DNA from 2 places in the Prevotella sp. P3-92 genome. Region 1 is predicted to be linked to the other one. Evidence: riboswitches for the same ligand, from Rfam matches in the RefSeq annotation. Region 1 holds a riboswitch; the other holds the start of a gene.
The links. A riboswitch is a leader RNA that binds a small molecule or an ion and turns the genes downstream of it on or off. The one in region 1 is predicted to bind cobalamin.

Region 1 (16,810 bases):
AGGGGCCTGGCGGACTTTTTTCCGCTTTACGCCTTGTGGAGCTCGGACTTCGTCCTATCGTGTTGGAACGCGGTAAGGATGTTCGCGAAAGAAAGCGTGATCTTTCGTTGATAACCAAAAATCAACGTGTTGATGGCGAAAGCAACTATTGCTACGGAGAAGGTGGGGCAGGTGCCTATTCAGATGGAAAACTCTATACACGTAGCAAAAAAAGAGGAAACACTACCAAAATACTCAATGTGTTCTGTCAGCATGGTGCTTCAACCGCGATATTGGCAGACGCACATCCTCATATTGGTACCGATAAGTTGCCACGTGTGATAGAAAATATGCGCCACACCATTTTACAATGTGGAGGTGAAGTGCATTTTCAAACGAAGATGACACGGCTCATGTTGAAAGACGATGTGGTGGTAGGTGTAGAGGCTGTCTATTTACCCACAGGAGAACAGCAAGTTTTCAAGGGTCCCGTGATTCTCGCAACAGGACATTCTGCACGTGATGTCTATCGTTATCTCGCAGATGCGCATATTGAGTTCGAAGCCAAAGGAATTGCTGTTGGTGTGCGCCTGGAGCATCCTTCTGCTCTGATAGACCAAATTCAGTATCATTCTAAACAGGGACGTGGACGTTATCTCCCTGCCGCAGAATATTCTTTTGTGACACAGGTTGAAGGACGTGGTGTATATTCGTTTTGTATGTGTCCGGGAGGTTTCGTAATACCTGCCGCAACAGATCAGCAACAGATTGTTGTTAACGGAATGTCACCTAGCAACCGAGGTGGACAATGGAGTAATAGCGGTATGGTAGTAGAAATCAGACCAGAAGACGTGGAAGGAGATGATCCACTTTGCATGATGCGTTTCCAGCAACAGATGGAGTATGACTGTTGGTTGCAAGGCAATAGGAAACAAACCGCTCCAGCACAACGTATGGCTGATTTCGTAAATGGTAGACTCAGTGCCGACCTACCGCGGTCATCGTATGCACCAGGGCTCATATCTTCACCACTTCACTTTTGGATGCCACCAGCTGTAAGCAATCGGTTAAAAGCAGGATTTTTACAGTTTGGAAAGTCATCACATGGCTTTTTAACCAACGAAGCATTGATGATAGGCGTTGAAACTCGTACCTCTTCGCCAGTACGTATTGTACGCGACCGTGACACTTTAATGCACGTTCGCATTAGAGGCCTTTTTCCTTGTGGTGAGGGCGCAGGCTATGCGGGAGGAATTGTTTCAGCAGGCGTCGATGGAGAACGTTGTGCCGAAATGTGTGCTAAATATTTGGGTGTTTGCTGATTTTTTAGTAATTTTGCGCGGAAATTGAAACAATAAATTCATTGCAATGAATATTTCTTATAAATGGTTAAAAGAATATGTTGACTTCGACCTGACGCCACAGGAAGTGTGTGACGCCTTGACATCTACTGGTCTCGAAGTTGACGCACTTGAAGAAGTTCAGAGTATTAAAGGTGGTCTTAAAGGTCTGTATGTTGGCAAAGTAGTCACCTGTGAAATGCATCCTAATTCAGATCATCTGCATGTGACAACTGTTGACCTCGGTCGTGAGTCACTATCGCAGATCGTATGTGGAGCGCCAAATGTTGCTGAAGGACAGAAAGTTATAGTGGCAGATTTGGGCTGTGTCCTGTATGATGGCGATAAGGAGTTTGTTATTAAGAAATCAAAACTGCGAGGTGTAGAATCTTGTGGTATGATTTGTGCAGAAGACGAGATAGGTGTTGGTAATTCACATGATGGAATTATCGTATTGCCTGAAGATGCAAAGGTCGGAATGACTGCCGCAGAATATTACCATTTGGAGAGCGATTGGCTAATCGAGGTTGATATTACTGCCAATCGTGCTGATGCACTTTCACATTGGGGAGTGGCTCGCGACCTTTATGCTTGGCTCAAGCAAAATGGTTATAAAACACAACTTCACAAGCCTTCAACGGCAGATTTTAAGGTAGATAACCACGACTTACCCATTGAAGTGGTTATTGAGAACCAGGAAGCTTGCAAGCGTTATGCATGTGTTAGTGTTACAGACTGTGAAGTGAAAGAATCCCCTGATTGGCTGAAAAATAAACTTTCTACCATCGGTCTGAGACCAATCAATAACATCGTTGATATTACCAACTACGTGATGATGGCACTGGGTCAACCTTTGCATTGCTTTGACGCAGATATGGTAACAGGACGAAAGATTGTAGTGAAAACCATGCCAGAGGGGACTCCATTCCAAACTCTTGATGGAGTAGATCATAAACTTTCAGAACGTGACCTCGCCATTTGTAATGCAGAATCACCTATGTGTATTGCAGGTGTATTCGGTGGAAAGGGTAGTGGTACGTATGAAACCACTCGTAATGTGGTTCTTGAGAGTGCTTATTTCCATCCTACCTGGATAAGAAAGTCTGCACGTCGCCACGGTCTGTCAACCGATGCTTCATTTAGATTTGAGCGTGGTGTAGATCCGAATGGTACAGTAGAGGCTTTGAAATATGCAGCATTGCTTTGTAAGCAGTTGGCAGGTGGTAAGGTTTCTATGGAAATCTGTGATGTATATCCAAAACCTATTAAAGATGCAGTGGTTGACCTGAAGTTTGACTATGTAAACTCACTCATTGGAAAAAACATCGATGTGGTTACATTGAAGTCAATCTGTCTCTCGCTCGAAATGGAAATCATTGAAGAAAACGAACTTGGCTTAACACTTAAAGTTCCAGCCTATCGTGTAGATGTACAACGTCCTTGTGATGTGGTTGAAGATATTTTACGCATCTATGGTTACAATAATGTGGAAATTCCAACACAGTTGAAGAGTTCACTCGTTATAAAAGGTGAGGAAGACCATAAACACAAAATGGCCAATCTCGTCAGCGAACAACTTGTTGGCATGGGCTTCAATGAAATTCTAAATAATTCGCTGACAAAAGCCGCTTATTATGGTGAACGTCAGGATACGTTGGTGAAAATCATGAATCCGCTTTCATCTGACTTGAACGTCATGCGACAATCATTGCTTTATGGAGGATTGGAAAGTATTGAACACAATGCCAATAGAAGAAATGGAAACTGCCGTTTCTTCGAATTTGGAAATGTCTATTATTTTGATCCGAATAAGACAAATGAAGAAAATCCAATGCAAGCCTATACAGAACAGTATCACCTCGGTATTTGGCTCACTGGTAAACGAATTACAGGATCTTGGGCGCATCCTGACGAAGATTTCTCATTTGCAGAACTGCGCGCTTACGTTGAAAACATCCTTACTCGAATCGGATTACAGTCTGGTATGGTTGTGCGCAAAAAATCAACTAATGAGATTTTTAGTGCTGGACTGACATACGAAAATCGTGGTGGTAAGGTTTTGTTGGAGATGGGCGTTCTGTCAAAGAAGGAACAGAAAGCTGCAGGTATCGACACACCTGTATATTATGCAGAACTGAATTGGACAGCTTTGATGAAAGCAGTACGCAAACAAAAGGTTCTTTACACCGAGATTGCAAAATATCCTATAGTAAGCCGTGATCTTGCATTGCTTATTGATCAACAGGTTGAATTTGCTCAGATTGAGGAGGTTGCCCGTCAGACAGAAAAGAAACTCTTGAAGAAAGTGGAACTCTTTGACGTCTATGAAGGAAAGAACCTTCCAGAAGGTAAGAAAAGCTATGCAGTAAATTTCATTCTCCAGGATACTGAGAAAACGATGGGAGATAAACAGATTGATGCTATCATGCAGAAGCTCATCAATAACCTTAAGCAGAAACTTGGTGCCGAACTTCGTTAATTCAAAGAAATAATAATAAAAAAATACAATAAAATGGGAAGAGCATTTGAATATCGTAAAGCTGCAAAGCTGAAAAGATGGGGCCACATGGCCAAAACATTCACAAAAATTGGTAAACAAATAGCAATTGCCGTTAAGGCTGGTGGACCAGACCCTGACATGAACCCTGCTTTGCGTGCCATTATTGCCAATGCAAAGCGCGAAAACATGCCGAAGGATAACATCGAGCGTGCTATCAAAAACGCCATGGGTAAAGATCAGAGTGATTATAAGGAAGTGACTTATGAAGGATATGGTCCTCATGGAATTGCCATCTTCGTAGATACACTGACCGACAATACCACCCGTACTGTGGGAGACGTACGCTCGGTATTCAACAAGTTCAACGGAAACTTGGGTACTCAAGGATCACTCTCTTTCCTTTTCGACCATAAGGCCGTGTTCACTTTCAAAAAGAAAGATGGATTGGATATGGATGAGATGATTCTTGACCTCATTGATTACGGAGTAGAAGATGAATTCGACGAAGATGAGGAAGAAAACAGCATCACCATCTATGGTGATCCTCAGTCTTTTGGCGCAATTCAGAAGCATTTGGAAGAAAACGGATTTGAAGTAACAGGCGCTGAGTTTACTCGTATTCCTAACGACCTCAAAGATGTTACTCCAGAAGAGCGTGAGACTATCGACAAAATGGTTGAAAAGCTTGAGGACTTCGATGACGTTCAGACTGTTTATACAAACATGAAACCTGAAATCGTAGAAGAATAATAAGTTGGTCTCAATGGCAACAAAGCATATTTGTTACGAAACGCATGGTACATGTTCTAGAATGATTGATGTAACTTGCGATGAAAATAATATTATTCAGCAGGTCTTTTTTCTTGGAGGTTGTAATGGCAATCTTCAAGGAATTGGCCAACTGGTGAAAGGACAGCATATTGATGATGTGATCCACAAAATTAATGGAATCCGTTGTGGAACCAAAAACACCAGTTGTCCTGACCAACTTTGTAGGGCTTTGGAAATACTTAAAGAAAAAGCGGTTGATGATTAACTCATTAACCGTTTTTTCTTCACTTTCTTATCAGATGTACGTTATTTCGTCTATGATGCTAATTTGCTAGGTATTGGAAGATATTCACTTTTGATAGTCTTTTGCCTTATATACCACGTCAAGAAGTTTCTGTCCTTGATGCTTTCGTGAATAATACACGTAGCGAAAGCTGTAGCCAGCCTCTTTATAAATTTTTAGCGATGTGGCATTTCTTAAGTCCATCAGCATTTGCTGTTTTAGTTCAGACTTGTTCACTATTGCAGAGTCATCCAGTACACCGCCTAAGGTGTAAGCATAACACAATGTGTGGGATTGTTTGTCGAATGTCAGACTGTCTATTGTTACATCTTTGGCAATAAGTGCAGGACAGTTTTTCTCTGTATATGCTTGGGCTTCGCGCTGGCAACGTTGCTCTAAGGTCTCTTGACAAGCTGAAAACATTGCAATAGCAATTATCGTGTATATACCGATGTGTTTCATTCTATTTATCTTATTATTTTCTATTCACTTGTTGATTTGATAGTTATTTTACCCTTACTTGCTCCGGTGTCATCCATCGATAGAGATTGCAACCGATAAAGTTGCCAATAACCTCAGAGACATAAATCAACGCAACGATAGGTTGACAAACCACATCCCAAGGTGCGGCAAGAAAATAAAATGCATCGGCAATACTATGGGTGAATCCACAGAGAATGAAAACTGGCACACCGAGTAAGAGTGCTAACATTTTACCCTGTCGTGCAAATTGAACAGCAGTCGTCATAATAAAACCACATCCGATGGCCAACAAACCGCATGCAAATGGACCTTTGGTAATACGCCCTGTCAATATATCTCCTGCTTTTTCAATACAATCAGGATGAGTATATCTGATGGCAAGGGCTGTTAAAAGACAACCAATAATGTTTCCGATGAGTACTATAACGAGCATCGACCAGTCACCATGTCGGCGTATAAAACCTGCAGTTCCTGTGTATAATTTCAATCCATAATACACTACGGTTGTTAAGCCAAAAGCGAAGAGTACTGCACCAGCTACTCCTCCTACTTTGAGATTGACTGTTCCACCAATTGCAATGCAGATACCAGCCAAAATAGCCAACGGAAAATGTGTGTTGAATGTTTCTTTTAGGTTCATATTTATATTATTTAATTTGAATTCAATGATCTATGACATGTACTGTGACTCTCTTGTTTCTTTTAACGTTCCATCTCTCTAAATTCTGAAGGTAGATAACCAGTATGGCGCTTGAAGTGTTTTACAAAATATGAAGGATCGTCATACCCTAACATGTAAGCAATTTCTTTAATCATCAAGTCAGAATAAAGAACAAGACGTTTGGCCTCCAATATGATGCGGTTATTAATGAAAATCAATGGAGATTTTCCAGAACACTCGTTGACGCTATTGCTGAGTGAACGGACGGACACATTTAAACGATTAGCATATTCTTGAACAGTATGCAGTTGTTTGTATTCCTGTTCAAGTAACTGTCTGAAACGGATAAAAAGTAGGTGGGAAGGTTTACGATAATCAACAGTTTGTTCTGCCTCATGTTTGCCGTATCGTTCTATTTTTGCAAGAAAGATGGTTAGTAGTGATTTTAAGATGTCTATATTACCCAATTCACCATTTCTCTCCGCTTCTAACTCCATTTCGTGTATTAACGGTTGAAGTAACTTTGATGTTGGCTCGTCTATAATATAATATGGTGTTCCTTCGTAGGTATGAAACGCGTTGTATTCAAGGAATAAACGACTGATATTGGTGGAAGAATTTGAGACTTTTATCAAATCAGTACACATTTTTATAGCAACCCCCCGATAGTTGTCTTTACAATCGAAATGGTGAATCTGTCCAGGAGACAGAAAAAATATGGTGCCTGGAACAACCTTGTAATCAACGAAGTCCACCGTGTGTGTTCCTTCACCATCCTGAAACCATAGAATTTCATAGAATGAGTGGACATGTGCCATACAGTCGTCAATGTCACTTGTGGCAAAGAGTTCGGGCATGTGCTCTACTCGAAATCCATTTCCACCAGGTGCATTACAGACGGTTTGGTAAATATGACTCAGATTTATTTCTGACATAGTATTATCTAATAAAATTCATGGGTGTCCATGCTTCGCGTTCTGGAAGGTCTGATGAATCATTGTTGTTTAGTTTTTTCAACATCCATGCCATGTTGTTGGCCAATGTACGCATGGTTTGCATACCTTCAATATCTTGTGCGGCTTCGCCTTCGCCTCTTCCATAAGCCAGATTCCAATATTGGGAAGTCACAATCGGCATGTTCATCATTTGGAAAGGCATGAGTAATGTTTGATATACTGCAGAAGCACCGCCACGACGACAAACTGCTACGGCAGCTGCTGGCTTTCCAATGAAGTATGCCCCTCCTGCATAAAGCATACGCTGTTGAAGGCAAAGTAACTGACCTGATGGTTGACCGTAATAGACGGGAGAGCCTATGATGACTCCATCGCAATGAGAGATGCTTTCGATGACGGAGTTTGTTATGTCATCAGAAAACACACATTGTCCGTTGCCGTTCTCTTTGCATTTATTGCAGGCGATGCAACCGCGAACAGGTTTCTTACCAATCCATAGGATGGTACTTTCTATTCCGTGGATACTAAGTTGTTTTGATATCTCCGTTAAGGCAGTATAAGTATTACCTTCCTTTCGTGGACTTCCATTAATGAGTAGAACTTTCATAACAATTTGTTGAAGAGTCTTGTTGTAAATCGTACACTAAGTTTATTTTGAAGGCAAATTTACTAATTTCTACTGAATTGAGCAACGTCTTTTGATTCAAAGTGCGAATAACATAGAAGAAAAAGTGAAAAACTCTTTGTAATTAGTGCAAAATATAGTAAATTCGCAGTCGAAATAGAAATAAAGACTTATGCAGAACGTATGTGTTTTTACAGGAGCAAGACCGAACTTTGTAAAGGTCGCTCCAATTGTCAGGGCCATCATTAAGACAGAAGGTATTGCCTATCAGTTGGTATATGCAGGACGTCAAGATGATCCTACCCTTGAAGCATCATTGTTTGATGATCTTCAGATGCCAAAACCAGATATTTATCTCGGTGTTGATTGTGAAAATCTTAATGAACTGACAGGAAGAGTGATGGCTGAGTTTGAAAATTATCTTAATCATCATTCTACAGATATTGTTATCGTCGTTGATGACCTTGCTTCTACCATGGCAGCTGCCATAGTAACAAAGAAACGAGGTGTAAAATTGGCTCATCTTGTTGCTGGTACTCGTTCCTTTGATATCAATATGCCGAAGGAAATCAATCGCTTGGTCATTGATGGATTGAGTGATTTGTTGTTTACGGCAGGTGTTAGTAATAATAGTATTGTTACTCGTGAAGGTGCTGATATGCAAAAAATTTACATGGTTGGCAATATCCTGATGGACTCATTGCGTGCTAATCATGACAGATGGACGAGACCTCAATGTCTTGAAAATGTGTCAGACGGTCAGTATATTGTCTTGACTCTTAATCGCAAAGTACTCTTGGCAGATACAGATAAACTCCAACACCTCCTTGCTACTATAATCGATGTGTGCACTGGATGTGAAATTATTGCGCCATTACGTGGAGTAGCAAGAGAAGCTGTGGAAAAAATGTCGCTACCTATAACCCTTGTTCCAACATTGTCGTATTTGGAATTTGGTTACCTTGCTGCACATGCTAAAGGTGTGATAACGGATTCTGGTAATGTGGCAGAAGAAGCCACATTCAATCATGTACCATGTATCACTCTTAATAGTTATACAGAACATATTGAAACGGTGAATGTAGGTACTAATGTGTTAGTAGGTGAGGATTGCCAAAAATTGCATGATGCCTTGAAATTACTGATGGCTGGCAATTGGAAACATGGTGATTTGCCTGACCGTTGGGATGGACGTTCGGCAGAGCGTATTGTACAGACGCTTCTTGATTTATAATACTAAGAATAGCAAATGCTTTCAATCTTGGCCATTTCCATTTTGCCAATTCTTGTAGCTTGGCTGTTGGATAAGATATTAGGTGACCCGATGTGGTTACCGCATCCTGTTGTGCTGTTTGGTAAAATCATACATAAGTGCGAAACAATATTAAACAAAGGTCATTGGAAACGGACAAAGGGAGCGGTAATGGCTGTTGTGCTTATTATAATGACTTTTGTCTTGACCGATTACCTTTTGAAAATAGCGTTGGATGTGTCTGTTTATCTATGGATGACCGTGACAACCATACTTGTGTTTTACTGTTTGGCAGGAACAACACTGATTCGTGAAGTTAGACAAGTTTTCTACGCTCTTGATATTTCATTACACAAAGGACGTGAGCGTGTAGCTCGCATAGTAGGGCGAGACACAGCCAATCTTACAGCTCAGGAGGTACGTTCGGCAGCATTAGAAACCATGTCAGAAAACCTAAGCGATGGTGTCGTGGCGCCACTTTTTTGGTTGGTACTACTGGGCGTGCCGGGAATGATGGCATATAAAATGGTCAATACTCTCGATTCTATGATAGGTTACCATAATGAACGCTATCTTCGTTTTGGAACTTGGGCAGCACGCATTGATGATGTAGCCAACTACATACCAGCTCGATTGACAGCATTGATGATGATATTGACTTCAAGTTTTTATTGTTGGTGGAGCAGGTTACGTTTTGTAGCAAAATATGGCAGAATGCATGCAAGTCCTAATAGCGGCTATCCAGAAGCTGCATTAGCATCTATTCTTGATTGTCGTTTTGGTGGACCTCATGATTATTTTGGTCAACGTTTTTATAAACCATATATCGGAGACTGTGATCGCCAACTAAGTACGAAAGATATGATCATTGCCATTGGTGTTAACCAAAGAGTCGAGATTGTTATGATGGTAATTGTATGTGCATCGATTTTGTTTTGAGTACAGAAAAAATTGATATTTCTTTGTTTTTGAGATGTAAACTATAATATTTATCAAATGGCTATAAGTTCACAATCGAATCATAGGAAAAAACTTAATCCACTAATGTTTGTGGGAACAGGAAGTGATGTTGGAAAGAGTGTTGTAGCTGCTGCGTTTTGTAGAATATTTCGGCAAGACGGATATCGCCCAGCTCCATTTAAAGCACAAAACATGTCGCTCAACTCGTATGCCACTCCCGATGGATTAGAATTAGGACGCGCTCAGGCTGTACAAGCTGAAGCGGCAGGAATCCCTTGTGAGGCCGATATGAATCCCATCTTGCTGAAACCGCAGTCTGACCATACATCGCAAGTAGTCTTGTTGGGACGTCCTGACAGCAATCAGTCTGCTGGAAGCTATTTTCGAAAGGAAGGACGAGATCGCTTTCGTAATGTTGCTCATGAAGCATTTAATCGTTTGGCATCCCGTTTCAATCCTATTGTGATGGAAGGGGCAGGAAGTGTTTCTGAAATCAATTTGCGCGAGGTAGATATTGTCAATATGCCTATGGCTCTTTATGCCCATGCAAATGTAATTCTTGTTGCAGATATTGACCGCGGTGGCGTTTTTGCTAGTATTTATGGCAGTATTATGTTGATGACACCTGAAGAACGAAGTCACATTAAAGGTATTATTATCAATAAATTCCGTGGAGACATCAGTCTCTTCGAATCAGGCGCGAAAATGATAGAGCAACTATGTGGAATACCAGTTCTCGGTATCCTGCCTTATTTTCGTGATATTCATATTGAAGAAGAGGATAGTGTCTCGCTGCAGGTTAAGTCGAGACAGGCTGTAAAAGGCAAGGTAAATGTTGCAGTAGTATTGTTGCGCCACATGAGCAATTTTACAGACTTTGATGCATTAGAACAAGATTCACGACTGCATCTTTATTATACCAACAATCCTGCTGATCTTGAAGATGCAAATATCATCATCGTTCCTGGATCCAAATCTACGATAGATGATCTTTGTCTGTTACGTCAGAATGGAATGGCAAAAGCTGTTGTAGAAGCACGAAAACGTGGCGTTACGGTGCTAGGCATATGTGGCGGCTATCAGATCTTGGGAAAGGAAGTACGAGACCCGAATCATGTCGAGGGTGAAATCGAGCGATTGCCAGGGTTGGGACTTTTGCCTGTCGTGACAGTTATTGGTGGTGAAAAAACTACTCGACAAGTTACATTCCAATGTCCTACGCTGGTAAAAGATGAGAATGTCAAGCTTCGCGGTTATGAAATTCACATGGGAACGACAACACTTGATGACAATGCTCAGTCGATGAATCTATTTAATAACCAAACAACTGATGGATGTTTCGTTGATGATCGCTGCATGGGCACCTACATTCATGGAATACTTGATAATGCACCTATTGTTGATGTTTTATTGTCACCATATCTGAAAGATGCTCAACAGCAGTCTGTCTTTGACTATGAAACCTATAAAAACCAACAATATGATTTGTTGGCAGATCATGTTAGACAACATGTTGACATGGAACGCATTTATCACATTCTTACTACGTCTGATTAGCTTTAACTGACAGATAAAGCAGATGTCGCATTTGTGGAAAAAGAAAGAAAAACATAATTCTTCTTTGTTTTTCGCTTACAAATTCGTAATTTTGCAAACGCATTGAGAATAGAAGGGAATGAGGTGAAAATCCTCGACTGTCCGGCAGCTGTAAACAACCCTATATCGACGTGAACAACAAAGTCACTGGTTTGTTACCGGGAAGGCGTTCGCGATCAGGTTGACAAGTCAGAATACCAATTCCAAGCATAAACAAAATTTTTCATCGTACTCTTGGGCTAGGCGATGAGATGTTTATAAATATGAAGAAATTCAATTTGTCGATAATTGCAATGCTTGTCTCTGTAAGCGCAATGGCGCAGACAGACACCATAACAAGCCGTGTTCATCAATTGAAAGAAGTGACTGTGACTAAGAGTCAGCGCAAGCGAATGCTCACAAGTACAGCACCTTTGCAAATGATGGACCGAAAAGACATGCTTACTATGGGAGTAACAGATATGGCAGACGCACTTCATCGAATGTCGGGCGTTACGCTACGCGACTATGGCGGTGCAGGAGGCATGAAGACCGTGGCTGTGCGTGGTTTTGGAGCAAAGCATACCGGTGTAAGTTATGACGGTGTTATGCTTAGTGATTGCCAGAGCGGCGAAATAGACCTTTCTCGTTATTCGCTTGATAATGTCGCCAAGTTATCGTTGGTAATTGGTGATAATGATGATATTTTCATTCCTGCACGTCAGGCGGCATCATCAGCAGTTCTCAACATACAGACATTGCCTTTACCTTCTGATGAAAGAAAACCGCATTTAACTTCTCAGTTGAAGATGGGGTCATTCGGATATGTTAGTCCCTATTTGCGATATGAACAGAGTTTTTCTAAGGCCTTTGCCGTGTCTGCTGTAGCTGAATATATTTATGCCGAGAATGATTATCCTTATGAGATTAAAAATGTAAAGACTGTGACGAAAGATCGTCGTACTAACAGTCTCATGAGTAGCGGACATGGCGAGTTAAACTTTTCATGGCAACCTCATGCAACAAATCGATTGACAGGTAAGATTTACTATTATGACAATTCACGTCAGTTGCCTGGTATCGTCCATTATTATACTAACGTAAGTGGGGAGACTCTTCATGACCGCAACTTCTTTGTACAGGCGGGGTTCCAAAAACGTTGGGGAGATACGTGGGCGTTGAAAACCATTGCCAAAGTAAATTGGTACGAATCTATCTATCGCGACAAACTAATGCCTGGCGCTGTTAACGATGCAAGTTATTGGCAACGGGAATATTATGCTTCTGCTGCCCTGCTGTTTGTCCCAACGAAACATTGGGCAATGGATTATTCTGCAGATTATTCTTTTAACAATCTGAATGGCAGTTCATGGCGCGCCATTATTGGACATCCGTTTCGCCATAGTATTCTTCAGTCCGTTACTGTAAAATATCAAACTGGTCGTTGGGTCATGACGGGAAAACTGTTGCATTCGCTTTTTATCAACCGTCAGAAGAACGTCGAACAGACAGATCGTACCGATGTGCAAATAAATTCTGCACGAAATATGCGTCGTCTCTCACCATCGCTGTCGTTGTCATACAAACTGCTTGAAGATGAAGAACTCTTTCTGCGTGCCAGTTACAAAAATATTTTTCGTTCTCCCACCTTTAATGAGAGTTACTACTATCATTATGGCAGTACCGAATTGAATCCCGAATTAACTGACCAGTGGAATATAGGTGTGACATACTCACCTCATCTCTCACGTTACACTACTGCAACGCTTATGTTTGACAGTTATATCAATAAGGTGAAAGACATGATAGTAGCAGTACCATATAATATGTTTGTTTGGACGTGTATCAATGTCGGTAACGTGCGCAGTATAGGCATCGACGCAACAATGCAGGTTGAACACCAGTTCAATAAAGCTCATAGGTTGATGCTCTCTGGAAGTTATAGTTTGCAAAAGGTGCAAAACCGAACTAATCCTGAGTCGCCCAACTACAATAAGCAGATTGCCTATATGCCTCAACATACAGCAAGTGGTTCTGTTGCTTATGAGAATCCTTGGATAAACTTAATACTGCATGCGACAGGTATGAGTAGCCGTTGGCCTAACAACGAGCATTATCCTTCAACAATGATAGAAGGCTATGTTGATTTTGGCTTGACAGCATATAAACAAATCCATTTTGGACACCATCATGTAGAAATTCGTGGAGACATTAAAAATCTCTTTAATAAACAATACTGTATCGTGGCTCATTATCCGATGCCCGGCAGAAGTTGGATGATATCAATCAATTACAAATTATAATTAAATTATTTATTCAAAATGAAAAAACATTTATTAAGTATGGCAGTACTGCTCATGGGAGCAGCTATGTTTACCGCCTGTGATGACAACGACAATGAACAGCATGAATACATTGTTCCTGTAACAAAAGGTGCATTCCTTGTATGTAGTGGAAACATGAGCAGCAACATCGATGGTAGCGTTTCATACCTCGATTATACCTCTAATCAGGTTGCCAACAAGCAGTTCCAAGCACAGAATGGTCGTTCCTTAGGTGGTACTCCTAATGATGCTTTGGTTTATGGTAGTAAGATGTATATTGCCGTAACTGGTGAGAATACTCTTGAAGTGGTTGATGCCAAGACATTGAAGTCTCTCAGACAGATCAAGACCAATGTGACTTTTGGTGAGGGTTGTCTCAAACCTCGTCACCTTACAGCTTCAGGCGACAAGGTGTATATTTCATTCTACGGCAAGTCTGAATCTTCGTATGATGAGAATTGGAACGCTACAACTAAAGGTAATGGATATGTAGTTGCAATTGACACCACAACATTCACTCGACAAGGTATCTATGAGGCTGGTTCTTTCCCAGAGGGCATCAGCGTGGCAGATAAAAAACTGTATGTCTGCAATTCTGATTATGCAGCATGTACCAAACCTTCTATTTCTATTATCGACCTGACTACAGGTTCTGGAAGTCTGATTAAGAATGATAATATTGTCAATCCACAGAAGATTGTCTTGACTACTGCTGGCGATATGTATGTACTTGATTTTGGAAACTATGGCGATAAGAAGTCTGGTGTATATAAGATTTCTGCCAAAAATAACGAGGTGACACGTCTGATGGATGCCAACGACATGGATTGCATTGGTAGCAATATCTTTGGTTATTATACTGAGTTCGATGCTTCTTACAAACCAGTCAAGACTACTTATCAGGTCTATAATCTTTTAAGCCAGGGAACATCTACTTTCTACACAGATACTAATAACGAGATTATCCCTGCATGTATTGGTGTTGATCCGGTTGTCGGTACCGTGTTCATTGCTTCTAACGTGAAGAATGCTGATACTGGCAAAACTGATTATAAGGCAAATAGCAAGATCTTCATGTTCAACGTTGAATATTCACAACAGGGCGTTTTTGTATCCGCTTCAAAGAATGCTAAGGTGTGGGGCGCTACTGCAGGTGTAGGTCCTTGCGCTTTTGCTTTCAACGTTACCACTAATGTGATCAAATATTAAATAGACAGAGATGCGTCAGTTCATCCTGTTTGGAATGATGACCGTGTTGCTGTCATCCTGCGGAGGCCGAATGGCCGAAGTGCAGGATGGTGGCGACACGCTTCATTTAAAATATTCCTCTTTGTTGACTATTGTGCGTCATGAGGGATATACGATGGCTCAAATCCGTAATCCTTGGAAATCAGGGAAGACTCTTCATACCTATGTATTGGTTCCGAAAGACGAACAGTTACCAGATCAAGCATTACTGCCTGCACAGGCTACCATTATCCGTACACCCGTAGAGCATTCTGCTGTATTTACCACAGTTCATTGTTCTTTACTCGGTATGCTTGGAGCACAGGACAAGATAGTGGCTGTTGCTGATTTGAAATATATCAAACTGCCATTTGTCCAACAAGGGGTAAAAGCTGGTAAAATAGCAGATTGCGGTAGTGGAATGCAACCCATGGTAGAGAAGATTATGGATGTGAAGCCCGATATAATCATGCTTTCTCCTTTTGAAAACAGCGGTGGCTATGGAAAGGTTGAGGAAATCAATATTCCTATTGTAGAATGTGCAGAGTATATGGAAAACTCTCCGTTGGCACGTGCAGAATGGATGCGATTCTATGGTTTGCTTCTTGGACGTGAACAGGTGGCAGACAGCCTTTTCGCTTGTGTAGATAGCTGTTACCACATGCTTCAACAACAAGCTTCAAAGGCTCGTCATGGAGGACATCGCCGTACTGTGCTTTTCGACAAGATGACAGGTTCTGTATGGCATGTTCCCGGTGGACGCAGCACCATTGGGCAGATGGTTAAAGATGCGGGTGGTGACTACCCTTGGGAGAACGATACCCATGGAGGAAGTCTGGCTCTGCCCTTTGAGAATGTTTTAGAACGAGCTGGCGAAGCTGACGTCTGGCTGTTCCGTTATAGTAGTGACCATACCTATACGAAGGCAGATCTCTTAGGGGAGCGCGACGGTTATAAGATGCTGAAAGCATTTCGTCAGAATGAAGTTTATGGATGTAATGTAGAGAAGACATCTTTTTATGAAGAAACTCCATTTCGTCCTGACCTATTGCTTTCTGACATCATCCAGATACTTCATCCGAATTTGATCCAATCAAAACACTTACGCTATTTCGAAAATACAAAATGAACAAAGGCTACATTTCATGCATCATGCTTGGCATCATGGTGCTCTTGTTTTTTGTGGTGAGCCTATTGATTGGTTCTGTCTCGATTCCTGTGAGCGAAACATTTCGCATTCTGATTGGAGAAGAGTCCGTCAAGCCCAGTTGGCAGTATATCGTGATTGAATCGCGCCTCCCTCAGGCTGTTACTGCCATGCTTTGTGGTGCTTCTTTAGCTGTTTGCGGACTTATCTTGCAAACGGCGTTTCGTAATCCGTTGGCAGGTCCCAGCATTTTTGGTGTTAATAGTGGTGCAGGCCTTGGTGTAGCCTTGGTGATGTTGTTTTTCGGTGGAAGCGTTTCGGCTGGAACTGTCAGCATTGGCGGTTTCATGGCTGTTCTTCTTGCTGCATTTGCAGGAGCTATGGGCGTCATGGCGTTGATCTTTTTCTTTTCTACATTGGTGCGAAGTCATGTGATGTTGCTGATTGTTGGCATAATGATAGGATATATGGCTGGTTCTGCCATTTCCTTGCTCAATTTTTTTGCAACAGATGAAGGGGTGAAATCGTATATGGTATGGGGAATGGGATCTTTTGGAGGTGTTTCGCTGAAAATGCTTCCTACTTTTAGTGTGATAACTTTGATAACCTTGGCTGTTTCTTTAGCTCTTGTCAAGCCTCTCAATGCCTTGGTCTTGGGAGATCGCTATGCTGAAAACCTTGGCGTAAACATTATACGTGTACGCAACTGGCTGTTGCTGGTAACAGG
Region 2 (16,810 bases), on a different contig from region 1:
AGGCATTATTGTCTATGTTTCCTGATGTAGTCACCAACATATCGTTGCGCCAATCAACACCGAAGATGGTTGTAGAGTTTTGGGTGAGTCCGAGTATGGCTTTCACCTCGCCATCCATGGTGCGTTGCTTCTTCGACTGCACATAATCGCCCACCTTGTAGGTTTTGGTTTCTACGTCATACTCCTTTCCATAGCGGTAACGATCTACTGTAAAATCCGTCTGAATGGAGTTTCTTGAGTTCCATTTGTATATTCCTCCCACATTCCAGCGCAGCGATTTATAGCGCATTTCATAGTCGAGACCACCGGTGATGTCGGGGTTTGTATTGGGACGGTCAGTCTTTTTATATCCATACTCCATGCCCGCATTGAATGCCAGTTGCTTGGTTGTCTGCCAAGTGAAGCGCTGACTGACCAGATTGTTTCTATATCCAGTAAACAAGGGTGACAGCGATTGCTGTGTTTTGTCCTCTTCTCCCTTCACATATTCCAGTGGGTTGATACGATAACTGTCTGCCCTATCGTGTGAAAAGGAGGTGTATGATCCGAATCCATGGCTATAGATATCTACATTGACCTGCTCGGTAAACTGTCCTTTCCCACTTACCCGCGAGTTGGAAGTGGCACTGACAAGATTGCCTGTAGGTTGGTCTGTGATGATATTGATTACTCCTGCGATGGCATCGCTGCCGTACAGTGAACTTGCCGCACCGTCGAGTACCTCTATACGCTTCACTCTTGCCATGTTGATGCGATTGAGATCTGCGTTGTTGGAGATGTCTCCACTGAGTTTATGTCCATTGATGAGGATAAGAATATACTTTCCTCCGAGTCCGTTCAAACGGAGTTGCGACCCCATGGCATTAGGTGCCATGGAAAGTTGCGGCATGGTATGTGTGAGCGCATCAGCAAATGTAGTGATGCCTTGCTCTTTGATTTCCTTCGCCGAGAGTACGTGCACCGGTGTAGCAGTGACTCCCAAACGCTGATGATGCCCCGACCCCGTCACTACAACGGGATTGAGGCTCATCTGTTTGTCAGCATCTGCCGATCCGCTTTTGCTGTGGATCTGTGCCGATGCAACTATTGCGTTTACTGATAAGGCGAAGATAACGAGTAGTCTGTTGGTCTTCAAAGTTTATCAGATTTTATGTTTGTTTCTGGTTTATTCGGGGTTCTTTGAGTGATAGTAATCCACAGTTTCAGCGTTCTTGGTGTGTGCTTTATAGAGTGCGCGGACATTGGCAAACTCAAGCAGACCCTTTACAATTCCCTTGTCGTCGGTATAGCTATCGTCCTCGATGGTGTATCCCATGTGTTTGAAATACATCTTCCAACTGGTGTCTTCAACCTCACCTTCGTCGTTGGTCTCAAATCCATTGTCCCAAGCATCGTCGTCACCAGCCATATCGTTGTGGGCGTGGTCACCGGCAATAGACATCAGCGGAGCGCAATATACCTTACCGCTGGTGATGCCATCGTTGGCCATGCGCTGGTGAACGTGAGTTTTGAAGTTCTCCTTCATATCAACAGTTCCTACATAGTAGTTAGAGCTGTAAGCCTTCAGGGCTGTTTCCAACTGGGTGTAGCGAACATTGGCTTTGTAGGTATCGTAGGTGTCGGGGTTACCGTGACCCATGAACAACAAAGCGCCTTTCTGTGCATAAGAACTGAAGTTGTCGTTGAGTGCCTTAGCCAACTTATTCACGTCTGAAGGATATTCAGCCATCAGAGGATAGCCCAGCTTAAGGGTCATGGTGCTCAGATACTTATCGTCGAGGTCACCGTTAGAGTTGTTAGCGAAGTCTTTCATAGCGTTGATGACACGTGTGTATTCTTCTCCGGGAATCACCTGCATAGACTGAACGATGATTTCCTTATACTGCACACGTCCGAAAGCCTCCAGCCAGTATTTTGGCTCATAGAAATTGCGGGGCTTTACGTGTTCGCCAGCCATAGCACGGTTGATACAGATAGCTGAAGAGAACGACAGATAGACGTCGTAACCAGGGAATTCTTTCTTGTATTCCTCTACGGTAAGGTCGAAAGCATCGTATGCCTGCTGCCATGTCGAACCAAATGCAACGACGAGAATAGCCTTGTCGTTTTTCTTCTGTGACTTAACGGTAGCATCTACTTCCTGCTGGTAACGCTCCATGTTTGACTGTTGTCCGCCCTTGGAGTCATCGTCGTCGTCACCACAAGCAACGAATGTTGAGGCAGTCAGCAATGCTACGGCTGCCATCATGAGAAATTTAATCTTCTTCATTGTCTTTTTGTTTGTTATAATGTTGATTATTAAAAATGTTTCTAATCTTCTTTCCTTTCGCAAATCTGACAGTCAGCGAGGCGAAAAGCGTAGTACCCGATGTATTGGTACCGAGGTGTAATCCGTGTGGAGTTTTATCCACATAGTTGAAGATATTATCCACTCCAGCCTCTATACGGTAGGTCATGTGTTTGCTTTTTCCAAGGTCGTGGGTGGTGCTGAGACGCCATATCTGGTATCCCTTACCGTTGCCGTTGGTCTGATAGTAGCGTTTGGTTGACATCTTGCCATAGATACCGACACCCATCTGATAGTTGGTGGCAAACTGATGGTTCCATGTAGCGAAGACGTTGGCTTTATGGTGTGCCATGCCATCGATGGTGACATTGACCATTCTGTCGTGTGTGGTGTCGTAGATATTGGCTTTGGTATCAAGGTAACTATACCCTGCCCCGATACTCAGATGGTCTGTGGTGTATCGCAGATTGACATCCACACCATAGGTTTTGGCATCTTCCATGTTGTGATAGCGACGCACTTTACTGAGCATCTCACCATACTGTTGGCGGTAAACGTCTGGTGCTTCGCTCTTGGGTATGGTTACCAAGGCTATCATATCATCCACCTTATTATAATATCCCGTAACAGATACGTTGAAATGACCTATGGTATATTCGCCGTTTAGCGAGAAGTAATTGCTGGTTTGTGCCTTCAGGTCTGGATTTCCCAAAAACAGAATGATGCCGCTCATGTCGCGTGCATACTGGTAATTGAGCTCTTTGATGGTGGGTGTCTTAAATCCCTGGCTCCACGATGCTCTAAGTCTGAAGTCGCCAAGTTTAAGCATGGTAGAGAGTTTGGGGGTAAGTTTCCATCCGAAACTCTCGTTGCGGTTGAGTCGGAGTCCGGCTGTCACCTGGAGGATGTGCAGCAGTTGGAGTTCGTCTTGCACATAGATGGCCTCGGTATTATCGTCGGCGGTGCGTCCTTTGATGCTTGCAGGAGCTTTGAGATAATCGTAGCGTGCCTCAATACCGGCGCTGAGTTTGTTGGTTGGGGTGAGTGCAAACACACCTTTTAGATTAAACATGGTGCGCTCCTGATTGCTCATCAGCAGTTTTTGTCCGGTGAAATAGGGGTAGTCGAGAATGAAGTTGCCATCTTCATCGAAGCCTTCTGCCAGTGTTGTCGAGGTGAAAGCGTGGTAATAGGCATGTTTGTTCCAACTGACATCTGCCGTGACGAGGTCGCCGCGATTAGTGGTCCATTGCATGCCGGCAACGGCTGAAGCGTTCTTATACTTTAGGTCGTAGTTATAGACATCATATTTGGGATATTTGCCGCTCTTGCGGTATATACCCTTCTGATACCATGATCCTTCGGCATAGAGTTCTAATTGTTGGGTAGGATTCCATGCCAACCGCTCTGCTATCTGCCAATTGGTAAACTCGTTTGCAGTTTTGCTTTTCGAGTCGGTGACGGGTGTTGCCGAACTTGGTGTATGTTCGGTGGCGGTATTCTGCCATCCGTCGTTGTGCTGAAGTTGAAAGTTGGTGTATGATTTCCATTGTCCAAAGCGCAGGGCAATGCCGTTGTGCTGTCTCACATCGTTATGCGATCCGTAGCGTGTCTTGTTTTCAAGCATCACGCCTTCATTATGCTTACGGGTGATAATATTGATGACTCCGGCTATGGCATCGCTTCCATAGAGTGCCGACGAGGCACCCTTGACAATCTCGATGCGCTCAATATTGTTGGGGTCGATAAGTCCGAGGTCGTTTTGTCCGCCTACATCACCATGCAGGCGCTTACCGTCGATGAGTATTAGGATATAGGAATTGCCCAGTCCGTTCATCTGCATTTGCGATCCCATGTCGCCCTGTTCGAAGTCGAACGATGCTGACAACTGGGAGAGTATGTCTTCGATGCTGCGTCCGGCAAAGGTTTTCAGCACCTGCCGATTGATGACTTCGGTCTGTACCGGAGCATCTTTCAACAAGTGGCGCGTACCAGTTCCTGTCACCACAACCTCTTGCAGCGACTCCTTGCTCTCAATGGTTTTCTGTGCTAAAACCGGCGGACACACTACTATAGCAAGTAGCAGACCCGCAATATTTCTGCAAGTCATAATACCCTTATAATTCATTCTAAAATAAAATAGGAAATTGTCAACCCTTAATCCTGAGGGCGCAATGTCTTGTCTGGGCGTTTGCCTGAGATAGAACATATAAGGCAGGTCTTCTGGCTCTCCCCAGTCTGTCATACCTTCCCGAGTTGCCTCAGTGGCGTTATACTGACAAACTTGCTTCAAAGGGGGATTACAGCTGCAGGTACAGCTCCGGTCTTTCACCGGATTCCCTTGCATCATACGGCATCTGCCGTTGATTGCCTTTCCTTTCCGGGTGCAAATGTAGTCATTTTATGTTATATGGCAAAAAAATCATAGAAAAATCGGATTATTATCCTCCTTTTTTGTAATTTCGCACCCATGAAGCATACTTTCGCCCAATTTCTAATAGCGGCACCGGCATCTGGGTCGGGCAAGACCACCATTTCCATTGGTATGATGGCGGCGCTGGTGCGTCGCGGCAGAGTGGTGCAACCGTTTAAGTGCGGTCCCGACTATATCGATACAAAATATCACGGTATGGCGTGCCACCGATCGTCATACAACCTCGACCTCTTCATGGCGACAGATTCGCACGTGAAGGCTATCTACTCTGAGGCTTCGCGCGATGCCGATATATGTGTGGTGGAGGGCATGATGGGACTTTTCGACGGCTTTCAGCGCCAGCAAGGCAGTGCGGCACATGTGGCAGCCACACTCCATTTGCCGGTAATACTGGTGGTGGATGCCAGCCATACGGGCTATTCAGTGGCACCACTGCTACAGGGTTTGGCGCGTTACGATGCCGATGTCCATGTCAAGGGTGTTATATTCAATAAGGTGGGAAGTCCACGCCACGACCTCATGCTGCGTGAGGCGGCAGCCGATGCAGGGTTGGTGTGTCTGGGATGTGTACCGCGACAGCGACAAGCGGAGGCTTCGTCGCGCTATTTGGGACTGGACTTTAGTCGTACCACGGATATGGACGAGATGGCAGACCTTGTGGAACAGCATGTGGATATAGACCAGTTGTTGCTGCTGACAAGTGGCGAGAAACCGCAGGAAACTATCGACCATCACACCGATAGACCACTATCAGACTGCCACATCGTAGTGGCTCGCAACGACGATTCGTTTTCGTTTGTCTATCAGCACCATATCGATTTACTGCAACGCTTGGGCAGGGTTACCTTTTTCAATCCTGAAGACAATCAGCCGATACCGGCGGACACCACCCTACTCTATCTGCCGGGAGGCTATCCCGAACAGCATTTAGAGGCATTGCAACGCGCCCAACAAACCAGAGCGAGCATACGCCGCTATGCCATCAGTGACGGAAAGATACTGGCGGAGTGTGGCGGCATGATGTATCTCTGCAAGGATATCGTCAGCGACGAAGGTACTTATGAGATGTGTGGCGTACTGCCCTACTCTATTGGCAGCCGAAAGAGCGACCGAAAACTATCTTTAGGCTATCGCCGCGTGACAGTTGGAGAGAAGGAATATCGCGGTCATGAGTTTCATTACTCCCAGTTTTTGCCGCCACTGCCCCACTCCGGCGCCGATGTGTTCAACGCTCGCAATGAGCAAACGCCTTCGCCGTTTATCATCGAAGGCAATGTGGTGGCGAGCTATACCCACTTGTATTGGCAGGACGAAGTGCCGTTCTTTGGCAAATGACAATAAACCACAGTAGGACAAAAGACCTTTGTTGCCACTGCTACACAATAAGCATAACGTACTGATATAATGTACGTTCCAACACTTTGGAACATACTTTCCTCAGCAAATCAATTTGTTTTCCTCAGCAAATCAATTTGTTTTCCTCAGCAAATCAATTTGTTTTCCTCGGCAAATCAATTTGTTTTGCTCAACTACATGACGTTTGCAGCCATGCTGAATGACGTTCTCGATGACGTTGAATGACGTTCTCGATGATGCTGAGTGACGTTGATGACTATGCAATTTCAATGAGTTTGGTCAGCAAATTCATTGAATTTCCTCAGCAAATTCATTGAAATTGGTCCGCAAATTCATTGAGTTTGCTGAACTATATGGCACTTATGAGTATTTAATCTTCTATATACCAATAGGTTACGCCACATCAAAAAACCTCTGAAAAACAAGGTATCAGGACGATACGCAACCCACTGTCTGCTGAAACAACTGTCAGCTACGGCTGGGAAGTGATGCGGAATGAAAGAAAAACAGTCTCCGACAAACAGCGTGTCGGAGACTGAAAAGAGTAGGGGATATCAACTGTTTGGAGTTGAAAAACTGTAGAAAGTACTACTACCTGACATTGTTGCCAGCATAAAAACATCGGCTGGAGAAAACACAGACTTAATATGCCTGTTCGTGAACACCCTTCACAGCACGACCACTGGGGTCGTTCAGATGTTGGAACGAACGGTCCCATGCCAATGCTTCGGCAGTGCTGCATGCCACGCTTGGCACACTTGGAACACTGCGAGCTGCACTATCGGAAGGGAAATGCTCAGCAAAAATGCTGCGATAGTAGTACTCTTCCTTATTCTGTGGCGTATTGATGGGGAAGCGCTCGGCGGCATGTGCCATCTGTTCGTCGGTCACAGCGGCTGCGGTAACGGCTTTCAGCGTGTCGATCCACGAGTAGCCCACACCATCGGAGAACTGCTCCTTCTGGCGCCATGCCACTTCATCGGGCAACATATCTGCAAAGGCTTGACGCAAAATCTTCTTCTCCATCATCATGCCGGGACAGAGTTTTGCCTCAGGATTGGTGCGCATAGCGATGTCGAGAAACTCTTTGTCGAGGAATGGCACACGACCTTCCACACCCCATGCAGCAAGACTCTTGTTGGCACGGAGGCAGTCGTAGAGATAAAGCTTAGAGAGTTTGCGCACCGTTTCTTCATGGAAAGCACGCGCATCGGGCGCTTTGTGGAAATAGAGATAACCGCCGAATATCTCATCGGCTCCTTCGCCAGAGAGTACCATCTTAATGCCCATCGACTTGATGACACGGGCAAGGAGATACATCGGAGTAGAGGCACGTACGGTTGTGACATCATACGTCTCAATGAAATAGATGACATCGCGGATGGCATCAAGGCCTTCTTGAATGGTATAGTTGATTTCGTGGTGGACAGTGCCTATGTGGTCGGCCACCAAACGGGCTTTGGCAAGGTCGGGCGCTCCCTTCAATCCAACGGCAAAACTATGAAGACGGGGCCAATAGGCTTTGGTCTTACTGTCGTCTTCAATACGCATATCGGCATATTTCTCGGCTACGGCTGAGATGATACTGCTATCAAGACCACCGCTGAGCAACACGCCGTAGGGTACATCGCTCATCAGTTGGCGGCGTACAGCGGCTTCAAGACCGTCATGGATAGCAGTCACACTGGCCTTATTGTCCTTCACCTGGTCGTAATCCATCCAATCACGATGGTAATACCGATGCATCTTTCCCTCGCCACTCCAGTAGTAATGGCCTGGCAGGAATGGTTCGTAGTGGTCGCACTGACCTTCAAGCGCCTTCAATTCAGAGGCTACATAGACCTTGCCATCGGCATCATAGCCGATATAAAGAGGGATGACACCTATCGGATCGCGGGCGATGAGAAACTCATCGCGCGTCTCGTCGTAGAGTGCGAAAGCGAATATGCCATTCAATTCTTCAAGGAAATCGATGCCACGGTCGCGATATAAGGCTAAAATAACCTCGCAATCGGAACCGGTTTGAAATTGGTATTGATCCTTATAGCGCTCGCGAAGGTCCTTATGATTATAGATCTCGCCATTGACGGCAAGCACTTGGCAGCGATCGGGACTATAAAGAGGTTGCTGACCTGACTCAGGATCGACGATAGACAAACGTTCGTGGGCGAGAATGGCATGGCCTCCACAATAGATACCGCTCCAGTCTGGACCACGATGACGTATTTTCTGACTCATGCGCAAGGCCTTGTCGCGAAGGGCTTGCGTCTGTTCTTCCACATGGAAGATGGCTACTATTCCACACATGATGATATTGTTGTTTTTATGTTTGCGTTGAGGTTAGGATAGGGGAGTGGCTGGATTAGCCTGCAGCCACTTAGGGCTGCAGGGTGAATCCAAACACGAAATAGGCTTTCTGATCACTTGGATTGGCCACCACCTGACCGAAGATAGGCAGGGTGAAGTGGTCGGTGATCTGAATGTCTTTAGAGGCTTTGAGGGCAAGATTGGTAACCGCAAAACCTGAAGTGTTGTAAGTGGTGGTGGCAAAAGGCACAGCACCGGCTGTGGCTGTCCAATCTACACCGCCCAACTTAAACGGAGCGTTGACTTCGAAATAAGATGAATAGGCACGGTCACCGTCTTTGTTGACACCGTCGTTGCCTGCAAAATTGGTGTACCAAGCTGCTGAAACAGGACCGAAATCGTAGCTCACATATCCTTCAAAGATATGGCTGGTGCCATGGGCGTTATAGTAGAAATAACGCTTTTCGGGGGTATTAAACCAATAATCGGTGACACCGATAGAGAATCCACCTACACTGTAACTGGCAGTAAGGTCGAGTTCTTTGTTGTCGTCTTTATCGAGTCCGACACTTCCCCAAGCCGAAAGACTCAGGCCTTTATAGGCAACACCCAAGGTGGGCTGAATACTTACATTGCCGCAATCAGTACCACGCCAGATATAATGGTTTACTACATCGGCAGATAAAGTGGTTTCTACTTTGTCCTGTGCATGGGCGGTAGCGACTGCAAAAAGCAGTCCTACCGATATAAGCAATACATTCTTTTTCATCGTCTTCATATTTTTTATTGATTAATACTATTGTTGTGATCTCTCAAGAGAGAGGATCAGTTGTAGCAAGTCTCACCGTGTTCGTAGATGTCAAGACCTTCATCTTCAATACGGGCACTGACGCGCAGACCGTGAATCTTCTTAATAGAGTAGAACAGAATGACACCAGTGACTGCTGCCCAAAGGTCGATTATCAGTATACCGAAGGCTTCGGCACCGAGGAATCCCCAGCCATGACCGTAGAAAAGTCCTTCGCTGACAGAGAACAGACCGGTCATCAATGTTCCCAATATACCACATATACCGTGTACAGAAGAAGCACCTACAGGGTCGTCAATGTGAAGTTTCCGGTCGATGAACTCAATAGCATATACAAGAACTATGCCACAAACCAAACCGATGATAATGGCACCCCAAGCATCAACAGCATCGCAACCAGCAGTAATACCTACCAATCCTGCCAATACACCGTTGAGGGTCAGTGAGAATGAAGGTTTGCCGTACTTCATCCAAGAAACAAACATCGTGGCGATACCACCGCAGGCGGCTGCAAGATTGGTAGTCAGGAAGACGTGAGAAATAGCGATGCGGTTTACTTCACCCGTTGCTGCCAACTGAGAACCGGGGTTGAAACCAAACCAACCCATCCACAAGATGAATACACCGAGGGCTGCCAAGATGAGTGAATGACCAGGAATGGCACGGCTCTTGCCGTTTGCATCATACTTGCCGCGACGGGGACCGAGGGCAATAGCACCAATCAATGCCAGCACACCACCTACACTATGAACAATGGCTGAACCTGCAAAATCATGGAACACATGTCCGAAAGTGGTCATCATAAAGCTTTCGGCTGCGTCGTTGCACAACCATCCACCTCCCCAAGTCCAATGGCCTTCCACAGGATAAATAATCAGAGAGATGAAAAAGCTATAGACTATATACATAGAGAACTTTGTGCGCTCGGCCATGGCACCGCTGACAATAGTGGCGGAAGTGGCACAAAAGACTGTTTCAAACATCAAGAAACCCTCTACAGGCAGATCACTCTTATAAAAAGAAAGGTCGCCCCAGTTGGGAGCACCGATGAAACCAGCGCCATCGGAGCCAAACATAAAGCCAAAACCTACGAAAAAGAACAATACCGAACCAAGCATGAAATCGACAAAGTTCTTAAACAGAATATTGGCAGTGTTCTTACTGCGGGTGAAACCTGCTTCACACAGCGCAAAACCGGGCTGCATCCAAAATACGAGTATGGCAGCTAACAACATCCATACGGTATCGAGAGAAATTCCTACTTCATTCATAATCTTCTAAATTTTGTGTTTGTGTTATTGTGTTATCCGTTTCTCTTGTTGTGTTTCAATATTACGCAACCAGACTATTTCTTATCGCGCAAAACCGTGTCGCCGTTCTCACCTGTACGGATAGAATAGGTGTCGATAACCTCACTGAGGAAAATACGACCATCACCAATCTCTCCGGTATGGGCTACATTTAATATGACTTTGATGGTTGGTTCGACAAACATTTCACGACACACGATGGTTAGCGCTACACGCTCTATCACATCGGTGTTATACTGAACACCACGATAAATGCGCTCCTGCCTGCTCTGACCTATTCCGTGTACGTCGTGGTACTCAAACCAGTCGATGTCGGAAGAGAGCAAAGCACTCTTCACCTCCTCAAATTTTGTTTTGCGGATGATTGCTTCAATCTTTTTCATACCTTAAACCTTTAATGTTACTAATTATATTAATATGTCGTATTGATAACAAACTGTATTGTTTCGGATGCAAAATTAGTGCAAAAAGTAAGTAAAACAATGATATTTATATCAATAAGAAAATAAAATATTAGTTTTGTTTGCATTTATTATAGTTTTTATTGTAGTTACTTACAATTTGAAAGCAATATAGCCTATTTGCTTTCAAATTAACAAAATAACACAAAAAGTTATCAAATAAACTTGCAATAAACTTGCAAATACTATCAAATCGACGTATCTTTGCACCAGAAATAAGACATTAAGCAATTAAAAAAGGCAAAAAGATTAGCATGATGAAAGCTAAAGTTCATTTCACAAAGATGCAGGGGGCTGGTAATGACTATATTTACGTCAATACCTTATTATATAATATAGCCAACCCTGAAGAGGCTGCCAGAGTATGGAGCAAGCCTCATACAGGCATCGGAAGCGATGGACTGGTGCTCATCGGTGAGGTAGATATGCCTGAAGCCGACTATTCCATGAGAATATTCAACGCTGATGGAAGCGAGGCGATGATGTGTGGAAACGCATCAAGATGTATTGGTAAATACCTCTACGAAAAAGGGATAACCCATAAGACCGATATCCGACTGTTGACAAAATCGGGCATTAAGACATTACATCTGAACGTTGCCCATGAGAGAGTGTGCAGTGTCACAGTGGATATGTCAGAACCTAAACTGTACAACACAAGGCAGTTTATAGGTTCAGACAATCGGTCGGAACAACTAATCACCTTAACAGCAGACGGAGAGGATTGGCCCGGAACATTCGTGTCGATGGGCAATCCACACTTCGTCATCTTCACAGAAAAACTGAATCAAATAGACATTGCACGAATAGGAAATATACTGGAACACCATGAGGCTTTTCCTGAAAGATGCAATATAGAATTTGCACAAGTCATGGATAACGGACATATCAGAATGAGAGTATGGGAACGCGGAAGCGGAATTACCATGGCGTGCGGAACAGGGGCATGTGCTACAGCGGTTGCAGCAGCACTCACTGGAAGAAAAGGAAGAGAGTCGGTCATTGAAATGGACGGCGGCAACGTCACTATCAAATGGGACGAAACCAACAACCATATATATATGACAGGGCCGGCGGAATTTGTTTTCGAAGGAGAAATAGAACTTCCAGACGGAGAACCGCCCACCAATTGAATACAAACGACAACTTTTAAAACAACCAAAGATATGGCATTAGTAAACGAACACTTTCTCAAATTGCCGAACAATTACTTGTTCGCTGACATCGCCAAAAAGGTGAATGCCTTCAAGACGATGCACCCAAAGTCCGACATCATATCGCTCGGCATCGGTGATGTTACTCAACCACTGTGTCCAGCAGTAGTGGAAGCCATACACCACGCAGCTGATGAAATGGCTACACAAGCCACGTTTAGAGGCTACGGACCGGAACAAGGCTACGACTTCCTGCGTGAAGCCATCCTGAAAAACGATTTTCTTCCTCGCGGAATACATCTCGATATCAACGAGATATTCATCAACGACGGTGCTAAAAGCGATACAGGAAACATACAGGAACTGGTGAGATGGGACAACAGCATCGGTGTGACAGATCCTATCTATCCTGTATATATCGACTCCAACGTAATGATTGGAAGAGCTGGGGTAGTGGAAAACGGACGATGGTCAAATGTTTTATACATGCCATGCACGGCTGAAAACGGATTTATACCACAGATTCCTAACAAAAGAGTGGATATCATTTACCTCTGCTATCCTAACAACCCAACGGGTACGGTACTTCCTAAGGAGGAATTGAAAAAGTGGGTAAACTACGCATTAAAAAACGATGCAATCATATTCTACGATGCAGCGTATGAAGCATATATTCAAGATGACTCTATACCACACTCCATTTACGAGATAAGAGGTGCAAGAAAATGTGCTATAGAATTTCATAGCTATTCGAAAACAGCTGGATTTACCGGTGTAAGATGTGGTTATACCGTGGTGCCGAAAGATATTACAGCGTCAACACTGACGGGTGAACGCATTCCACTGAACCACCTTTGGTACAGAAGACAATGCACAAAATTCAACGGAACAAGTTATCTGAGCCAAAGAGCTGCACAGGCTATCTATACACAAGAAGGTAAGGAACAGGTGAAAGAAACCATCAGCTACTATATGCGCAATGCACATAAAATGAAGGAGACACTCACTAAACTCGGACTGGAAGTATATGGAGGTGAAAACGCACCATACCTTTGGGTGAAAACACCAAATGGAGAAGGGAGTTGGAGATTCTTCGAACAGATGCTATACGATGCTCATGTGGTATGTACACCAGGTGTGGGATTCGGTCCAAGTGGCGAGGGATACATTCGTCTGACTGCCTTCGGACAACAAGAGAAAACCGACGAAGCACTGCTACGTATAGAAAACTGGTTGAAGTAACAACAATATAACAGACAACACAGACACAAAATAACAAAAACACAAACACAAAATAAAAACACAGTGATTATGGCAAATTTAAGATTTCAGGTCGTGGAAGAGGCTTTTCAGAAAAAGCCACTCGACGTAAAAGCTCCATCGGAAAGACCGTATGAGTATTTCGGTAAAAAGGTATTCAACCGCGAGAAAATGTATAAGTACCTGCCGAAAGATGTCTATGAAAAAATGATTGATGTCATAGACAACGGTGCTAGACTCGATAGAAAAGTAGCTGACGCTGTGGCTGCAGGTATGATGCAGTGGGCTAAAGAGAATGGCGTAACTCATTACACACACTGGTTCCAGCCTTTGACAGAGGGCACAGCAGAGAAACATGACTCGTTTATAGAGCATGACGGTAAAGGTGGAATGGTAGAAGAGTTTTCCGGAAAACTCCTTGTGCAGCAGGAACCTGATGCATCATCATTCCCTTCAGGTGGCATACGTGCTACTTTCGAAGCAAGAGGATACTCTGCATGGGATCCTACAAGCCCTGTGTTTATCATCGATGATACGTTGTGTATCCCGACCATCTTCATCTCTTACACCGGTGAAGCACTCGACTATAAGGCTCCACTGCTACGCGCATTGCATGCAGTAAACGTGGCTGCTACTGATGTGTGCCATTATTTTGACCCAACAGTCAAGAAGGTCACATCTAACTTGGGATGGGAACAGGAGTATTTCCTCGTTGATGAGGGACTCTATTCGGCTCGACCAGACCTCTTGCTCACTGGACGTACACTGATGGGACACGATTCTGCAAAGAACCAGCAAATGGATGATCACTACTTCGGATCTATTCCTGAGCGTGTTGCAGCATTTATGCGCGACTTGGAAATGCAGGCTCTTGAACTGGGAATTCCATGCAAGACAAGACATAACGAAGTAGCACCTAACCAGTTTGAAGTAGCTCCTATATTCGAAGAGACTAATCTCGCTGTCGATCACAATATGTTGCTCATGTCGTTGATGAAGCGCGTAGCTCGCAAACATGGATTCCGCGCTCTGCTGCACGAGAAACCTTTCGATGGCATCAACGGTTCTGGTAAACACAACAACTGGAGCTTATCTACCGACAATGGCGTATTGTTGCATGCTCCTGGTAAGACTCCAGAGGCGAATCTGCGCTTCGTGACCTTCATCGTAGAGACACTTATGGGTGTTTATAAGCACAACGGATTACTCAAAGCTTCTATCATGAGTGCTACTAATGCACACCGTCTGGGTGCAAACGAGGCGCCCCCTGCCATCATTTCATCATTCTTGGGCAAACAGTTGACCGAACTGCTCGACCATATCGAACTCGCAGACAAGGACGATCTATTTACTATGGCTGGAAAACAGGGTATGAAACTCGATATTCCGGAGATTCCTGAACTGCTTATCGATAACACAGACCGCAACCGTACATCGCCTTTTGCATTCACAGGTAACAGATTTGAATTCCGTGCCGTTGGTTCTGAAGCCAACTGTGCATCAGCCATGATTGCACTGAATGCGGCAGTTGCTGAAGCTTTGATTAATTTCAAGAAGCGCGTTGACGCTCTCATTGAAAAAGGTGAAGATAAGACCAGCGCTATTGTGGAAGTATTGCGTGAGGATATTAAAACCTGCAAACCTATCCGATTCGATGGCAATGGATATAGTGACGAATGGATTGAAGAGGCTACCAAACGTGGTCTTGACGTGGAAAAATCATGCCCGAAGATCTTTGAGCGCTATCTCGACAAGGCAAGTATAGAGATGTTTGAGAAACTCGGCGTGATGAGTAAGAAGGAACTGGAAGCCAGAAATGAGGTGAAATGGGAAACATACACCAAGAAAATACAGATTGAAGCACGTGTTCTCGGCGATCTTTCTATGAACCATATCATACCTGTAGCTACTCAGTACCAAAGTAAATTGCTCGATAATGTACAGAATATGCGCGCCATTTTCCCTGTTGACAAAGCTGATAAACTATCAGCACGCAACATTAAAATCATAGAGGAAATTGCTGAACGCACATCAACTATCGAGAAAGGCGTAGAAGAACTTGTCAACGCAAGAAAGGTTGCAAACAAAATTGCCGATGAACATGAAAAGGCTATTGCATATCATGACACGATAGAACCAAAGATGGACACCATCAGATATCAGATTGATAAACTCGAACTGATTGTTGATGATACCTGCTGGCCATTGCCTAAATATCGTGAACTATTGTTCATCCGCTAATATAAGACTGATGAATAGACATCAATAACAACAAATCTATTTCTTTTTTTGGTTGTTTGAAGTTTGCGCAGGGTTCGATGCTGTGAAGTATCGGACCCTCATTTTTTATATCTATAGCAATAGCAAGACCAACGTTCCAAAATATTCTCATGCGGGAAATCCCTACTTCCCATCCTACAAAAGCAAGCCCCGCCGTTGTTTCAAAACTAAAACATCGACGGGGCTTGTCTTATCCTAACGTGCCGCGAGCGGGACTCGAACCCGCACAGCCATTACTGGCCAAGGGATTTTAAGTCCCTCGTGTCTACCATTCCACCATCGCGGCAGTGGAATTTGGAATTCGCCTGCAAAGGTACGAATAACTAAGCAGAATACAAAAGAAATTGTTATTTTCTTTTTTTTATCACACATAGAAAATGGCGAAAAACTATGGCTTTAGCACCGTCTATCACCATTATTTCCACGCATTAACTCAATGCTAACATACGCTCAATAGGCTTCACGGCATCGCGAGCTGTGGCTTCATCCACCTCTACGGTAGGCCATTCGTGACGAAGGGTATGATAGATCTTCTCTAAAGTGTTCTTCTTCATATAGTCGCACTCATTGCACGAACAACCCAATCCGCCTTCACTAACCTCTGGAGGTACGGGATAGAACATGGTGGTGGGACACTGGCGCTGCATCTCATGCAGTATTCCAGACTCTGTAGCCACGATGTATTCTTGCTCTGGGTGTTCTACCGCATACTTCAAAAGAACTGCCGTAGAACCCACTACATCGGCTACAGCAAGCACAGGACCCTTACATTCGGGGTGTGCTAATACCAGGGCTTTGGGATGATCGGCTTTCAGTTTGGCAATTTCTGCTACCGAGAAACGCTCGTGTACATGGCAACCGCCATTCCATAGAAGCATGTTACGACCCGTAACTGAATTGATATACGATCCTAAGTTATAATCTGGACCAAATATCAACTTTGCATCGGCAGGAAAGGTATCAACTATTTTCTTGGCATTGCCACTGGTCACCACCACATCGGTCAATGCCTTGACTGCGGCAGTGGTATTCACATAACTGATAACCTGATAACCTGGATGCTCCTCTTTATATTTCTTGAGATCTTCTGCACGGCATGAATCAGCCAACGAACAGCCTGCTGTCACATCAGGACAAAGCACTTTCTTCTCAG

Region 2: linked by a shared signal. The riboswitch ahead of CIK93_RS11520 (TonB-dependent siderophore receptor) and the one ahead of CIK93_RS04330 (TonB-dependent receptor) in region 1 are both predicted to bind cobalamin.

Annotation. Positions count from the first base shown of each region.
Region 1 covers NZ_NPJE01000027.1:7,431-24,240, forward strand. Annotated here, with positions in the region: gene CIK93_RS04275 (NAD(P)/FAD-dependent oxidoreductase) at 1-1,301, shown strand, start outside; gene pheT (phenylalanine--tRNA ligase subunit beta) at 1,348-3,798, shown strand; gene CIK93_RS04285 (YebC/PmpR family DNA-binding transcriptional regulator) at 3,832-4,569, shown strand; gene CIK93_RS04290 (TIGR03905 family TSCPD domain-containing protein) at 4,583-4,855, shown strand; gene CIK93_RS04295 (hypothetical protein) at 4,940-5,335, opposite strand; gene CIK93_RS04300 (formate/nitrite transporter family protein) at 5,379-5,996, opposite strand; gene CIK93_RS04305 (AraC family transcriptional regulator) at 6,059-6,952, opposite strand; gene CIK93_RS04310 (flavodoxin family protein) at 6,957-7,580, opposite strand; gene CIK93_RS04315 (UDP-N-acetyl glucosamine 2-epimerase) at 7,771-8,832, shown strand; gene cbiB (adenosylcobinamide-phosphate synthase CbiB) at 8,848-9,789, shown strand; gene CIK93_RS04325 (cobyric acid synthase) at 9,847-11,367, shown strand; cobalamin riboswitch at 11,437-11,627, shown strand; gene CIK93_RS04330 (TonB-dependent receptor) at 11,670-13,688, shown strand; gene CIK93_RS04335 (YncE family protein) at 13,728-14,918, shown strand; gene CIK93_RS04340 (ABC transporter substrate-binding protein) at 14,929-16,065, shown strand; gene CIK93_RS04345 (iron ABC transporter permease) at 16,062-16,810, shown strand, end outside.
Region 2 covers NZ_NPJE01000063.1:98,939-115,748, forward strand. Annotated here, with positions in the region: gene CIK93_RS11510 (TonB-dependent siderophore receptor) at 1-1,135, opposite strand, end outside; gene CIK93_RS11515 (sirohydrochlorin cobaltochelatase) at 1,166-2,269, opposite strand; gene CIK93_RS11520 (TonB-dependent siderophore receptor) at 2,256-4,397, opposite strand; cobalamin riboswitch at 4,483-4,677, opposite strand; gene CIK93_RS11525 (cobyrinate a,c-diamide synthase) at 4,758-6,056, shown strand; gene asnB (asparagine synthase B) at 6,720-8,384, opposite strand; gene CIK93_RS11535 (hypothetical protein) at 8,455-9,162, opposite strand; gene CIK93_RS11540 (ammonium transporter) at 9,210-10,463, opposite strand; gene CIK93_RS11545 (P-II family nitrogen regulator) at 10,538-10,885, opposite strand; gene dapF (diaminopimelate epimerase) at 11,221-12,096, shown strand; gene CIK93_RS11555 (LL-diaminopimelate aminotransferase) at 12,130-13,359, shown strand; gene CIK93_RS11560 (glutamine synthetase III) at 13,429-15,618, shown strand; tRNA gene CIK93_RS11565 (tRNA-Leu) at 15,859-15,943, opposite strand; gene nadA (quinolinate synthase NadA) at 16,086-16,810, opposite strand, start outside.